One region of the Nocardiopsis sp. CNZ308 genome, then DNA from elsewhere that is predicted to be linked to it. Evidence: predicted binding sites of a transcription regulator. Region 1 holds the regulator's gene; each other region holds the start of a gene.
What was found. Region 1 encodes HrcA, which represses chaperone genes, less so after heat shock. Its sites were predicted from a motif close to TTGGCACTCTCNNNNNGAGAGTGCCAA; they were not measured.
Positions count from the first base shown of each region.

Region 2: a site for HrcA is predicted at 1,971-1,997, ahead of groES (co-chaperone GroES). Genes of this name have one in related genera too.
Region 3: a site for HrcA is predicted at 2,541-2,567, ahead of EV372_RS06610 (FmdB family zinc ribbon protein). Genes of this name have one in related genera too.
Region 4: a site for HrcA is predicted at 2,521-2,547, ahead of groL (chaperonin GroEL). Genes of this name have one in related genera too.

Region 1 covers NZ_SHKJ01000001.1:4,110,684-4,114,279, reverse strand. Annotated here, with positions in the region: gene dnaJ (molecular chaperone DnaJ) at 1-989, opposite strand, end outside; gene hrcA (heat-inducible transcriptional repressor HrcA) at 994-2,007, opposite strand; gene EV372_RS17760 (DUF3097 domain-containing protein) at 2,188-3,027, shown strand.
Region 2 covers NZ_SHKJ01000001.1:1,494,920-1,498,515, forward strand. Annotated here, with positions in the region: gene groL (chaperonin GroEL) at 1-1,417, opposite strand, end outside; gene groES (co-chaperone GroES) at 1,533-1,844, opposite strand; gene EV372_RS06365 (THUMP-like domain-containing protein) at 2,108-3,394, shown strand.
Region 3 covers NZ_SHKJ01000001.1:1,549,011-1,552,606, reverse strand. Annotated here, with positions in the region: gene EV372_RS06625 (M15 family metallopeptidase) at 1-743, shown strand, start outside; gene EV372_RS06620 (MscL family protein) at 802-1,209, opposite strand; gene EV372_RS06615 (SAF domain-containing protein) at 1,315-1,971, opposite strand; gene EV372_RS06610 (FmdB family zinc ribbon protein) at 2,158-2,523, opposite strand; gene EV372_RS06605 (5-formyltetrahydrofolate cyclo-ligase) at 2,744-3,403, opposite strand; gene galU (UTP--glucose-1-phosphate uridylyltransferase GalU) at 3,561-3,596, shown strand, end outside.
Region 4 covers NZ_SHKJ01000001.1:1,681,814-1,685,409, forward strand. Annotated here, with positions in the region: gene EV372_RS07175 (Uma2 family endonuclease) at 1-462, opposite strand, end outside; gene groL (chaperonin GroEL) at 724-2,355, opposite strand; gene EV372_RS07185 (ABC transporter permease) at 2,712-3,539, opposite strand; gene EV372_RS07190 (ATP-binding cassette domain-containing protein) at 3,536-3,596, opposite strand, start outside.

The DNA of each region.
Region 1 (3,596 bases):
TCGACGCGGATGCGCAGGTCGCCCCGGCCGCCGCCGTCGAGGTGGCTGACGCCCTTGTTGGGGAGGGTGATGACGTGGCCGGAGTTGGTGCCCGGGCGCAGGTCGATGTTCTCGGTGCCGTCGAGGGTGTCGAAGGCGAAGGAGGCGCCCAGCGCGGCGGCCGTCATGGGGACGGTCACCGTGCAGTGCAGGTCGTCGCCGCGGCGTTCGAAGGTGGGGTGCGGGCGCTGGATGATCTCCAGGATGATGTCGCCGCGCGGTCCGCCGTTGGGGCCGACCTCGCCCTCCCCGGCGAGCTGGATGCGGGTGCCGTCGTCGACGCCCGCGGGGATCTTGACGGTGCGGGTGACCTTCTCGCGCACCCGGCCCTCGCCCGCGCAGTCGCCGCAGGGGTTGGTGATGACCGAGCCCTGGCCCGAGCACTGGGGGCAGGGGCGGGAGGTCATGACCTGGCCGAGGAAGGACCGCGTGACCTGGGAGACCTCGCCCTGACCGTGGCACATCTCACAGGTGGTGCGGTGCGAACCGGCCGCCGTCCCCTCGCCCTGGCAGGTCTCGCACAGGATGGCGGTGGGGAAGGTGATCTCCTTGCTGACCCCGAACGCGGTCTCCACCAGGTCGAGTTCGACGCGGATCTTGATGCTGCGCCCGCGTCGGACCCGCTCCCGGGGGCCGCGCCCGCCGGGCTGGCCGCCGCCGAAGAAGGCGTTCATGATGTCGTCGAAGGCGAACCCGCCCGCGCCGCCGAAGCCCCCGGCCCCGCCGCCGCCGGGCGCGTAGGGGTCCTGGCCCATGTCGAACATCCGGCGCTTGTTCTCGTCGGAGAGGACCTCGTAGGCCTGGGTCACCTCCTTGAAGCGCTCCTGGGTTGCGGGGTCCGGATTGATGTCCGGGTGGAGTTCGCGCGCGAGCCGCCGGTAGGCCTTCTTGATCTCGTCCTTGGACGCGTCGCGACGCACTCCGAGAACCTGGTAATAGTCTCTGGCCACTGGGTTACTGTCCTGCCAAAATCTGTCCGACATAGCGAGCCACGGCGCGTACTGCTCCCATCGTCCCCGGATAGTCCATCCGGGTGGGTCCCACCACACCGATCTTGGCGAGCGACTGGTTTCCCACACCGTAGTCCGCCGACACGATGGAGGTGGACCTCAGGCCCTCGTGGAAGTTCTCCGCGCCGATGCGCACCGTGAGCATCGACGGGTCCTTGGCCTCTCCCAGCAAACGGATGAGGACCATGTTCTCTTCCAGTGCCTCCAGGACGTCCCTGAGGCTGGCGGCGAAGTCGACGGCGGCGAGGTTGGCCGTCCCCGCGAGGACGATCTTCTCCTCGTGCCGTTCGACGAGGCTCTCCAGCAGGACGGAGAGGACCGACACCGCCATCTGGCGGTGTTCGGGCGCCACCTGCGGAGGCAGGTCCTCCACCGCGTCGGGCACGTCGCCGAGGTGGCGTCCGGCGATGGCCCGGTTCAACATCGCGCGCAGGTCGTTGACGGCGGCCTCGTGGACCTCTCCCAGGCCGTCGATGACGCGCTGCTCGACCCGGCCCGTGTTGGTGATCACGACCATCATGATCCGCTGCCCCCCGAGGGGGACCAGTTCCACGTGCTGCACCGACGAGCGGGTCAGCGACGGGTACTGGACGATCGCGACCTGGCGGGTGAGCTGCGCGAGGAGCCGCACGGTCCGGGCGACGATCTCGTCGAGGTCCACGGCGCCGGTGAGGAAGGACTCGATGGCGCGCCGCTCCGCGCTGGAGAGCGGTTTGACCGAGGAGAGCCGGTCGACGAAGAGCCGGTACCCCTTGTCCGTGGGAACGCGTCCGGCACTGGTGTGCGGCTGCGCGATGTAGCCGTCCTCCTCGAGGGCGACCATGTCGTTGCGGATGGTCGCCGGGGAGACTCCGAGCCGGTGCCGGTCGGCCAGGGCCTTGGAACCCACGGGCTCGTTGGTGTTGACGAAGTCCTCGACGACGGCACGCAGGACCGCGAGCTTGCGCTCATCCAGCACTCGTCACCTCCTGGCACTCCATGGTCCTCAGTGCTAAGTCTATGCCCGGCCGCAAACCCTGACGGTTACCCGCGGGTGGTGAAGCCCGGCGCGGCCGTGTCGCCCCTGTTCCCGCCGGGCCCGGGGCACGCGCCGCGGCCGACGGGGCGCCGGCGCGCGCCACCAGTAGACTGCACCACCGTGGCTACCAAGGGAACCGGCCGTTACGGCCGCGACGTGCTCGCCGGGGACTGGCGCCGCCCGAAGAAGAAGGCGGTCCGCGAGGTGCCCCTGGAAAGGGAACTGGTCGTGGAGGACGCCGAGGAGGCGTTCTGCGGGGCGGTGGTGGCCTGGGACAAGGCCACCGTCACGTTGGAGGACCGGCACGGCCGCCGCCGCGTGTTCGACCTCGCCCCAGCCGCGTTCCTGGTCGACGGCGAGCCGGTGACCCTGGTGCGCCCCTCCGCGGCTCCGCGGGGGCCGCTGCGCAGCGCCTCCGGGTCGGTGGCGGTGCCGGGCGCGCGGGCGCGCACGGCCCGGGAGAGCCGGATCTACGTGGAGGGCGTCCACGACGCCGAGCTGGTGGAGAAGGTCTGGGGCCACGACCTGCGCGTGGAGGGGGTGGCCGTCGAGTTCCTGGAGGGTGTCGACGACCTGCCCTCGATCGTGGCGGAGTTCTCGCCCGGGCCCGGCAGGAGGCTGGGCGTCCTGGTGGACCACCTGGCGCCGGGTTCCAAGGAGACGCGGATCGCCGAGCGGGTGCGCGGCGAGCACGTGCTGGTGGCCGGGCACCCCTACGTCGACGTCTGGCAGGCGGTGCGGCCGGGTTCCGTGGGGATCGGGGCCTGGCCCGAGGTGCCGCGCGGCGTCCCCTGGAAGGAGGGGGTCGTGAGCGCCCTGGGCTGGCGGATGGAGACGGGAGAGGCGTGGCGCCGGATCCTGGGGTCGGTCCGTACCTATGCTGATCTGGAGCCGGCTCTGCTCGGCCGGGTGGAGGAGCTGATCGACTTCGTCACCGGGCCGCACCCGGACGCTCCCTAGCGAGCGCTGCGCGCGGGAGGAGCGGCAGGACCTAGGATTTGACCCGGGCGAGGCGCCGGTCCCCGTGTCCGGTGCCGAGGTCGCCCGCCTCCGGCCCGCGCGGTCGTCGGTACAGCACGGTAGTACAGGAACCTCCCTCTCATCAGCGGAGCCAAGGAAGAGCATGAGCCAGACCCCGACGAACCCCCCGCCCCCGGAGGACCCCCACCGGGGACAGCAGCCGGAGCACGGGCAGGACGGTCAGCAGGAGTACGGACAGCAGCCCCCGCAGCCGGAACCCGGCCAGCGGCCCTCCTACGGGCAGCCGTCCGGGGCGCAGCCGCCCTACGCTCCGCAGCCCGACCAGGACCACGGCCAGCCGTCCTCGGGTGCGCAGCCCGCCTACGGCCAGTCCTCCGGCGCGCAGTCCCCGTACGCACCGCAGCCCGACCAGGGCTACCAGGGCTACGGCCAGACCCCGGGGGCGCAGCCCGACTTCGCACCGCCCCCCGGCGCCCCGTCGCCGTACGCGCCCCAGCCCGGACAGGGCCAGCCCGCCTACGGTCAGCCCTCGGACGCGCAGTCGCCGT
Region 2 (3,596 bases), 2.6 Mb from region 1:
CCTCCAGCTCCGACACGCGGTGGGTGACCACGTAGCCCTCGGCGCCCGCGTTCTCCGCGATCCACCGGGCGGGCTCGACCAGGGCACGGCGCACGATCGCCACACCGGTGGCCTCGTCGCCCGTCAGGCCGAGGTCGTTCGAGTCCAGCACCTTGGAAGCGTGCACCAGGGAGGCGCCGCCACCGGCGACGATGCCCTCCTCGATGGCCGCGCGGGTCGCCGAGATGGCGTCCTCCAGGCGGTGCTTCTTCTCCTTGAGCTCGACCTCGGTGGCCGCGCCCACGCGCAGGACGGAGACGCCGCCCGCGAGCTTGGCCAGGCGCTCCTGGAGCTTCTCGCGGTCCCAGTCGGAGTCGCTCGCCTCGATCTCCTTGCGGATCTGGCGGACGCGGTCCTCGACCTCGGACTGCTCCCCGGCGCCGTCCACGATGGTGGTGGCGTCCTTGGTGATCGTGACGCGGCGGGCGCCGCCCAGCGCGTCGAGGTCCACGTTCTCCAGGGTCAGGCCGACCTCCTCGGCGACGACCTGGCCGCCGGTGAGGACCGCGATGTCCTGGAGCATGGCCTTGCGGCGCTCGCCGAAGCCGGGCGCCTTGACGGCGGCGACGTTGAGGGTGCCGCGGATCTTGTTGAGCACCAGGGCGCCCAGGGCGTCACCGTCGATGTCCTCGGCGATGATGAGCAGGGGCTTCTTGCTCTGGACGACCTTCTCCAGCACGGGCAGCAGGTCGTTGAGGCTGCTGATCTTGCCCTGGTTGATCAGGATCAGCGCGTCCTCCAGCACCGCCTCCTGGCGGTCGCCGTCGGTGACGAAGTAGGGCGAGACGTAGCCCTTGTCGAACTGGAGGCCCTCGGTGAAGTCCAGGTCCAGACCGAAGGTCGGGGCCTCCTCCACCGTGATGACGCCGTCCTTGCCGACCTTGTCGAACGCCTCGGCGATCAGGTCGCCGATCTGGGCGTCCTGGGCGGAGTTGGTGGCGACGTAGGCGATGTCCGCGCGCTCCTCGACGGGGCGGGCGCGCTCCAGGAGGACCTCCGACACCTTGGCGGCGGCGGCGTCGATGCCCTTCTTCAGGGACATCGGGGAGGCGCCGGCGGCCACGCTGCGCAGACCCTCGCGGACGAGGGCCTGGGCCAGAACGGTCGCGGTGGTGGTGCCGTCACCGGCGGCGTCGTTGGTCTTGGTGGCGACCTCCTTGACCAGCTGGGCGCCCAGGTTCTCGTAGGGGTCGTCCAGCTCGACCTCACGGGCGACGGTCACGCCGTCGTTCGTGATGGTGGGGGCGCCGAACTTCTTGTCGATGACGACGTTGCGACCGCGCGGGCCGAGCGTCACCTTGACGGCGTTGGCGAGGCGGTCGACGCCCCGCTCGAGGGCGCGACGGGCGTCGTCCTCGAACTCCAGGATCTTCGGCATGTGGGTGCTTCCTCTTCAGGCTGGTCGAAAGAGAGCATCCCGCCCGCCCGGCTGTGCGCCGACCGGTGCGGGATGCGGATGGCTCCGGGCCCGATGGAGCGGGCCCCGTGGAGACCTACTTCTCGACGACAGCGAGAAGGTCGCGGGCGGAGAGCACCAGGTACTCCTCGCCGTCGTACTTGACCTCGGTGCCGCCGTACTTGCTGTACAGGACGACGTCGCCGACCTTCACGTCCAGCGGGATGCGGTTCTCGCCCTCGTCGTCCCAGCGGCCCGGGCCCACGGCCAGGACCTCGCCCTCCTGGGGCTTCTCCTTGGCGGTGTCCGGGATGACCAGACCGGAAGCGGTGGTCTGCTCGGCCTCCAGCGTCCGGACCACGACGCGGTCCTCGAGCGGCTTCAGCACGGTCTTGGTGGCGGTCGACACGGTGTGACCTCCCCCTTCAAGGTTTCGGTGTACTGATCTCGGCCCGCACTGGTGCACGGACCGACTGCGAAAAAGGGGCGACCACGGCGGCCTGTCGTCGCGGGTGCCAGACCGGCCTCGTCGCGGTTAGCACTCTACCCCCGAGAGTGCCAGAATGGAAATGTGACCGTGACCCCCGGTCAGGGGACTTCCCCGGGGGCTCCCCTCCGGGGCGGGGCGCGGTCGCGTCCGCACACCGCTCCTTCGACGCCCGGGGGGAACCCATGCGCCTGCCCGCCTTCGAGGCCCTGCTCACCGACGCGGGCCGGGAGGTCCTGGCGGGGGTGGACCCGAAGGCCGCCGCCGGGGACCATCTCGCCGCGGCCTCACTGCTGCGCGGTGATCCGCGCGTGGCGGCCCTCGACCCCGGTCTACCCGTATCCGAGCTGGTAAACGCCGTCCTGACCCAGGTCTCCCTGCGCGAACGCGGGCGGGCCAAGTTCGGCGAACCCGCGCGGCGGATGTTCTTCACGCCCAACGGGCTGGAGCAGTCCACCCGGCGCGTGGTGGCCGACTACCGCGCGGAGCGCATGGCCGGTGCGTTCGGATCGGCCGGGGCGTCGGGGCGGGGCCTGGACGGCGCCACGGCGGGCGACCTGTGCTGCGGGGTCGGCGCGGACCTGCTGGCCCTGGCCGCGCGCGGCGTTCCGGTCGAGGGCGTGGACGCCGACCCCCTCACGGTCGCGGTGGCCCGCGCCAACATCGGGGCCATGGGCCTGTCCGGGTTGGCCCGGGTCCGCGAGGGCGACGCCTCCGCGACCGCGCCCGGCCGGTACCCGCTGCTGTTCTGCGACCCCGCCCGGCGGGGCGGGCGCGGCCGGGTGTTCGACCCCGCGGCCTACTCCCCGCCGTGGGACACGGCCGTGGACCTGGCCGCGGGGGCGGAGGCGGCCTGCCTCAAGGCCGCGCCGGGCATCCCGCACGAGGCGCTGCCCGGGGACGCGGCGGCCGAGTGGATCTCGGTGGACGGGGAGCTGAAGGAGACCGCCCTGTGGTTCGGCGCGCTGGCCGACGGGCCTCGGCGCCGGGCGACGGTGCTGCACGAGCGCGAGGGGCTGCTCGCCCGCGAGGGCGCGGTGGCGCACCTGGACGCCGACCCCGGTCTGGGCCCGGCTCCGGTCGCGGCGGCCCGGCGCTACCTCTACGACCCGGACCCGGCCGTGGTGCGCTCGCACCTGGTGGCGGAGGCGGCGGCCCGGGTGGACGGCGCCCTGCTGGACGAGCGGATCGCGTACTTCACGGCGGACCGCGCGGTGCTCTCGCCGCTGTGGCGGGTGCTGGAGGTGGTGGAGGTGCTGCCGTTCTCGCTGAAGCGGCTGCGCTCGGCGGTGCGCGGCCTCGGGGCGGGGACGGTGACCGTCAAGAAGCGGGGCTCGGCGGTGGACACCGAGAAGCTGCGCCGGGACCTGCGCGCGTCCGGTCCGGAGTCGGTGACGGTCGTGCTCACGCGGATCGGTGAGCGGCCCTTCTGCCTGCTGTGCCGCGAGGTGGGCGACCCGCGGCGGGGTTAGCGGACCGGCCGGTGCGGACCGACGGGTTCCGCCGCAGGTGCGTGTAGGGGACCGCCTCCGCCGGTGCGGACCGACGGGTTCCGCCACCGGCGCGCGTAGGGGACCGCCTCCACCGGTGCTCCTGCCACCGGCGTCACCGTCGGCGCCGATGGTGACGCCGGTGGGGGACCGTTCGCGAGGAGCGCGTGCCGGTGTCCACAGG
Region 3 (3,596 bases), 2.6 Mb from region 1:
GCACGCTGTACAAGCAGCCCGACGGCGGCATGCTCGCCGTCCTGGCGTCGGGGTCCCTCACCGAGGACCTGCAGATCCAGTCCTACGCGGCGAAGATCTCCGAGGACAACCAGGCACTCATCCAGGACGCCACCGACCTGCGCGAGGAGCAGGTCGAGCTGGCGAGCCAGGCGCAGGAGCTCCAGACCACCACCCAGCTCGAACAGGTCGAGCTGGCCGCGGACATCGAGGCCCTGCGCGAGCGGTCCGAGCAGACCACGAACGAGCTGGTGCAGGAGCTGGAGGACCGCGGCATCGATCCGGAGGCCTACATGGCCGCCGGGGACTGCGACCCGGCCGCCGCCGCGAACGCCCAGGGGGCGGCCAACGGCCTGCTCCCGGCCAACTCCCTGTGCGACCTCTACGACGACAAGAAGCTGCGCGCCGACGCGGCCGTGGACTTCCTCCAGCTCAACGCCAGGTACGTGGACGAGTTCGGCGAGAACATGTGCATCACCAGCGCCTACCGCGACCTGCCCAACCAGCACCGCGTCTACGGACAGGTCGCGCCGGGCTTCGCGGCCGTCCCCGGTACGAGCAACCACGGCCTGGGACAGGCCATCGACCTCGGCTGCGGCATCCAGAACTACCGGTCCGACCGCTGGCTCTGGATGGAGGCCAACGGCGCCGACTTCGGCTGGCACCACCCTGCCTGGGCCAAGTCCAGTCCCTTCGAGCCCTGGCACTGGGAGTACACCGGCTGACCTTCGGTGCCTGCCGGGGCGGCCCCGCACGGGGCCGCCCCCGGCGCGTCCGACCGCCTCAGGCGGCGGTCTCGGGCACCACCTCGCTGGTGCAGTGGGCGCAGCGGGACGCCTTCTTGCTGATCTCGCTGAGGCAGTGCGGGCACTCGCGCGTGGTGGCCTCCTCGGCCTTGACGAAGCGCTCCACCACCTTGGCCACGGGCAGGACCACGAAGAAGTACAGGATCGCTGCGGTGATCAGGAACGAGATCAGCGCGTCGACGAACGCCCCGTACAGGAACCGGCTCCCGTTGATCTCGAAGTAGAGGTCGCCGAAGGTGGGGACCCCGCCGAAGATGCCGATCAGCGGGGTGATGAACCCCTCGGTGAACGCGGTGATGAGGTTGGCGAAGACCGCGCCGATCACGACCGCGACCGCCAGCTGCACCAGGTTGCCCTGGAGCAGGAACTTCTTGAAGCCTTGCATGGATACAAGCCCTACATACTCGTGGTGTCCGTACGGGCGCCGGAGCGGGACCCCCTGGTGGGAGCCCGCGGCGCCCGGACAGCTTTGCCCACCGGACGTCGCCGGTCAACCGCGGATGGTGATGGACAGCCGGGAGGCGGCCGCGTGGCCCGCCAGACTCCGGGCCTCGACGGGCGTGGCCGCGACGACGATCAGCGCGCCGCCCTCCCCGCCGCCCGAGGACTCCTCCTCCGGCAGGGCCAGGACGGGGCGGTCGCTGACCACCTCCACGGCGGGGCCCGCACGGGCGGGCGCGAGGCCGTCGCCCCCTCCGGCGGCGAGGACGTCCACCCGGCTGCCGGGGGAGAGCAGGCCCACCGCGCCGGGGTCGGCCACCCGCACCGGAACGGCGACCAGGCCGGGGCCGTAGGCCCGCGCGGGAGGGTCGGCGAGCCGGGCGTCGGTGATCACCTCCCCCCGGCGTACCGGGGCGTTGAGACGGAGCCCGGCGGTCGCGGTGTCGGCCGCGAGCGCGCCGCCCGGCACGGAGCCGGCGGGCAGGTCCCGGGCGGTGAGGTCGCCCTCGGTGAGGGGGTCCGCGGCGCCGAGGTCGCGGGAGGCGACCAGGACCCGGGTGACGGGTACGGGCGCGGGGCGTACGGCCAGGACGGCGCTGAGGAGCGCGGCGGCGGCCAGGAGGGCGGCGACGACGCGCCGGTGCCGGTCCAGGAGCCGGGTGAGCGCGCGACGGTGCCGGTAGGGCGGGGGTGCGGCGTTGGTCATGACCTCAACGCTAGGCCGCGGAGGGGCCGTTCGGAGGTTGTCCACAGGCCCGATCGCGCGGGCCGCGCACCGGGGCGTCCGGGCGGGGACGCGGCGGGCGGCTGCCCGGCGCACCCGCGCCGGGGCCGGACATGCCGCGCGCCGCCGAGGGGTCGGCGGCGCGGTGGGCGGTCAACGGCCCGGCGGTCAGCTCGTCGCGGCGGTGGCGCTGGTGCTGGCGGCCTTGGCCGTGGTGCTGCTGGTGGTGGTGTCCGAGGAGGAGCCCTTGGCGTCCGAGGAGGTGGAGGACGCGGCGGAGGAGTCGGTGGAGCCCGAGTTCCCGCTGTCCTTGCCCTCGGTGGAGCCCGAGCCGGTCAGCACGGAGCTGTTGGAGGACTTGCCGCTGTCGGTGCGGTAGAAGCCGGAGCCCTTGAAGACGATGCCCACGGCGGAGTACACCTTGCGCAGGCGGCCCTCGCACTCGGGGCAGACGGTCAGCGCGTCGTCGCTGAAGCTCTGCACGACCTCCATCTGGGCGCCGCACTCGGTGCACGCGTACTGGTACGTAGGCACTGTTCGGGTCCTCCTTGCTGGCACTCTCGCCCGTTGACTGCTAAATAGTACGCGCTCGCCGACCGGAGCCGTGACAGGGCCTCGCCCACGGGGACCGGTGCGGGGGCGCGAGCGGCCGGACGCCGGGCGCCGCCGGAGCGCGACCGCCAGCGACAACGCCCCCGGGGCCCGGGTTAATCCCGCCCCGCGCCTCCCGCCCCCGCGGTCCGGCCGCTCTCGTTCAGCCGCTCCCGCTCAGTCCTTGCCGGCTCAGCCGCTCCCGCTCAGCCAGTCCGCCCGGCCACACGCCCGCGCCGAGGACCCGCACCCCGCCGGACGGGGTGACCACGGCGTCCACCGGCCGGTCGTGCGGCTCGGCGGGCAGCGACTCCACGAACTCCTCGTCGTGGACCAGGGCGATCGCCGGGGTGTGCGGGCCCTTGCGGGCCAGCGCGCGGTCGTAGCACCCGGCGCCGCGCCCCAGGCGCGTCCCCCGCCGGTCCACGGCCACGGCCGGGCAGACCACCGCGTCGGCCCGGGCCAGCGCGTCGGGCCCGTAGCGGCGGCCCACGGGCTCCAGCAGCCCGTGACCGGCCGGGGCCAGGGAGTCCGGCCCGTCGAAGGCCGCCCAGTCCAGTTCGCCGCCGGGCAGGAACACGGGCAGCAGCACGTAGGCGCCGCGCTTCCACAGCGCCGCCACCAGCTTGCGGGTGTCCGGCTCGCCGCCCACGGAGTAGTAGCAGGCGACCGTCCCGCCCATGGCCAGCCACGGGACGTCCAGCAGCGCGTCGCGGACCGCCGACCCGGCCCGGGCGCGCTCCTCGGGACCCCGGGCGCGCCGCCGCTCCAGGAAACCCCTCCGCAGCCCGGCCTTGGCCTCACGCAGTCCGTTCTCGCCCATGGCCCCAGTGTGGCACCGCCCCGACCCGGCCGGTTGCCCCGTGCGGTGAACAAGCGGTGGCGGTCCACCCTCCGCCACCCGAAACCATCCGTACTTCTTGGCGCCCTCCTGTGTGTGCAGGCGCGGAGACGGCCGACCGCTGGCCTAAAGTGCCGACATGAACGACTCCACCGACCACAAGCGACCCTCCGGT
Region 4 (3,596 bases), 2.4 Mb from region 1:
CCCCGTCTCGTCCCAGGCGTCGATCAGCAGGTAGAGCGGAACCGGACCGTGCGCGTAGCCCCACAGCTTCTTCTCGCGGTCGGTGTCCCTGCTGCTCTTGGACACGATCTCGACCACCAGCTCCGCCTCGTCCGCTGGACAGGGAATACGCGCCTGCTTTGCGGCCGACACCGGCATGACGACCAGGTCCGGCATGTAGAGCCTCTCGACCACCGGCAACTGGAGCCCCAGCGTCTGGAAGATGTGCCAGCCGTCGGGGAGAGCCAGAAGCAGTGCCCTGTGGACCCAGGACGCGATGATGTTGTGGGGCATAGGCGGGGGGGCCACGAGTACGACTCCGTTGTCATCGATGATCTCGGCCCGCCAACCGTCGGGCACGTCCAACTCTTGCCAGGTGTTCAGCAAGTAGTCCCATCGAGACAAGCCCACCACCGGGTCGGCTTCCGTCATAGCCAGACTCATTTCGCTTTGCACCTCCGAGCAGGAACTGTAACGCTCCGTGTCCCCGTCCGCCCGACCCTTCGCAGAATAGCCCCGGCCTTCCGCGAACGACAGTGCCGCTTCGGCGATCCCGGCGTTCCCAGTGTTTCCGGGCCCGGCCCCGGGCCCGGAAAAGGCGAAACCGGGCGGCCCCCGAAGGGGCCGCCCGGTCGTCGCGGGCGAGGTCGCGTATCCGGACCTCAGACACCTGCGGGCCCGGGGGCCCGAGGTCTCACGGACCTGCTAGAAGTCCATGCCGCCCATGCCACCGGTCGGATCGCCGGCGGGAGCGGCGGCCTTCTCCGGCTTCTCGGCGATGACGGCCTCGGTGGTCAGGAACAGACCGGCGATGGAAGCCGCGTTCTGCAGAGCCGAGCGGGTGACCTTGGTCGGGTCGATGACGCCGTCCTTGAACAGGTCGGTGTACTCGCCGGTGGCGGCGTTCAGGCCGAACCCGGGCTCCAGGTTCCTGACCTTCTCCGCCACGACGCCGCCCTCGAGGCCGGCGTTGATCGCGATCTGCTTGAGCGGCTCGGCGATGGCGCGGCGCACGATGTCGGCGCCGATGGCCTCGTCGCCCTCCAGCTCCAGCTTCTCGAAGGCCGGGACGCTGGCCTGGAGCAGAGCGACACCACCGCCGGGCAGGATGCCCTCCTCGACCGCGGCCTTGGCGTTGCGGACGGCGTCCTCGATGCGGTGCTTGCGCTCCTTGAGCTCCACCTCGGTGGCGGCACCGGCCTTGATGACGGCCACGCCGCCGGCCAGGCGGGCGAGACGCTCCTGGAGCTTCTCGCGGTCGTAGTCGGAGTCGGTGCGCTCGATCTCGTTGCGGATCTCGTTCACGCGACCGGCGATCGCGGTGGCGTCACCGGCGCCGTCCACGATGGTGGTCTCGTCCTTGGTGACGACGACCTTGCGGGCGCGGCCGAGCATGTCGAGCTCGGTGCTCTCCAGCTTGAGGCCGACCTCCTCGGTGATGACCTGGCCGCCGGTCAGCACGGCGATGTCGCCGAGCTGGGCCTTGCGGCGGTCACCGAAGCCCGGGGCCTTGACGGCGACGGACTTGAAGGTGCCGCGGATCTTGTTGACGACCAGCGTCTGGAGGGCGCCGCCCTCCAGGTCCTCGGCGATGACGACCAGCGGGCGGCCGGCCTGGAGGACCTTCTCGACAACCGGCAGGAACTCGTTGTTGTTCGAGATCTTGGAGTTGACGATGAGGATGTAGGGGTCCTCGAGGACCGTCTCCATGCGCTCCAGGTCGGTGGCGAAGTAGGGCGAGATGTAGCCCTTGTCGAAGCGCATGCCCTCGGCGAGCTCGAGCTCCAGCCCGAAGGTCTGGCCCTCCTCGACCGTGATGACGCCTTCCTTGCCGACCTTGTCCATGGCCTCGGCGATGGTCTCGCCGATCTGGGGGTCGCCGGCGGAGATCGAGGCGGTGGAGGCGATCTGCTCCTTGGTCTCGATGTCCTTGGAGAGGTTGCCGAGCTCCTCGTTGATGCGCGCGACGGCGGACTCGATGCCGCGCTTGAGGCTGATCGGGTTGGCGCCGGCGGCGACGTTGCGCAGGCCCTCGCGAACGAGCGCCTGGGCGAGCACGGTGGCGGTGGTGGTGCCGTCACCCGCGACGTCGTCGGTCTTCTTGGCGACCTCCTTGACCAGCTCGGCCCCGATCTTCTCCCACGGGTCCTCGAGCTCGATCTCCTTGGCGATGGAGACACCGTCGTTGGTGATCGTGGGGGCGCCCCACTTCTTCTCCAGGACGACGTTGCGGCCCTTGGGGCCGAGCGTGACCTTGACGGCGTCAGCGAGCTGGTTCATGCCGCGCTCGAGGCCGCGACGGGCCTCCTCGTCGAACGCGATCAGTTTGGCTGCCATTGAGTTCTTGTCCTCCCGTGACCGGGCTGATACGCGATGGGACGAGGCATGCGCCCGCGACGGACGACCGCGGAACCTCCCGGCAACCCTGCTGCCGGGAGCCGCGATCTCGCAGCCTCGATCCGGTTAGCACTCAGTGAAGGCGAGTGCTAACCAGTTCCCTTTTTAGCACTCGACCCCGGCGAGTGCAAACGATGTGGTCACGATTTCCCATTCCGGCATTTCCGCATCTACCTGCGCAAACACCGTATGACATGCGGGTTTTCCGCGCTGAGCGGACGGAGCCGCGCACCGGTTCCCGCCTCTCCCGGCGCGCGGCTCCCCTCCCGCTCCGACCCTGCTCCACGGCGCCCGGGTCAGGAGCTGAGGCGGCGCATCGCCCGCGACCCCCCGGCCAGCGCGGCGACCGCCAGCACCACCGCCACGGCCCAGCCGAGGGCGACCGAGGCGTCCCACTGCCCCGCGAACAGGGCGCGCTCGGCGTCCACCACGTAGGCCACCGGGTTGGCCCGCGAGAGCGCGTACAGCCACGGCGGCGCCAGCTCCATCGGCAGCAGCACGCCGGACAGCAGCATCAGCGGCATGATCAGCGTCTGCACGATGGGCGCGAACACGTAGGTCTGCTTGACCGCCAGGGCCGCCAGGTAGGACAGCGTGGCCAGCCCGGCGCCCAGGACGGCGAGCAGGAGCAGCCCCACGACGGCGCCCGCCAACGACGCCTCGAACCCGAGCGGCACCACCAGCACGAGGATGAGCACCATCTGCGCCAGCATCATCACCACGTCGCGCAGGACCCGCCCCAGCAGCAGCGACACCCGGCTCACCGGGGTGGCCAGCAGCCGCTCGTGCGCTCCGGAGGACATCTCCGGCAGCAGTCCGAACCCGGCGAACCCGGCCGTGAACAGGCCGAGCATCACCAGCAGGCCGGGGACGAACCACTGCCACGGGTCCTGCCCCTCGGCGCCGGCCAGCCCCGTCAGCAGGGGCGCGAACAGCACCAGGTACAGCACCGGTTGCAGCATGCCGAAGAACAGCATCAGCGGCCGGTGCAGGAACGGCCGCATCTGGCGGGCGAAGACGGTCACGGTGTCGCGCACCAGGCCCGGACCCCGCGCCGCGGGCGCCCCGGCCGTCTCAGCCCCGGCCGTCTCCGCCGGGATCCCGGTCACCTCGTGGAAGCTCATGCCCCCTCCTCCCTCAGGCTGCGTCCGGTCAGGGTCAGGAACACGTCGTCCAGGGTG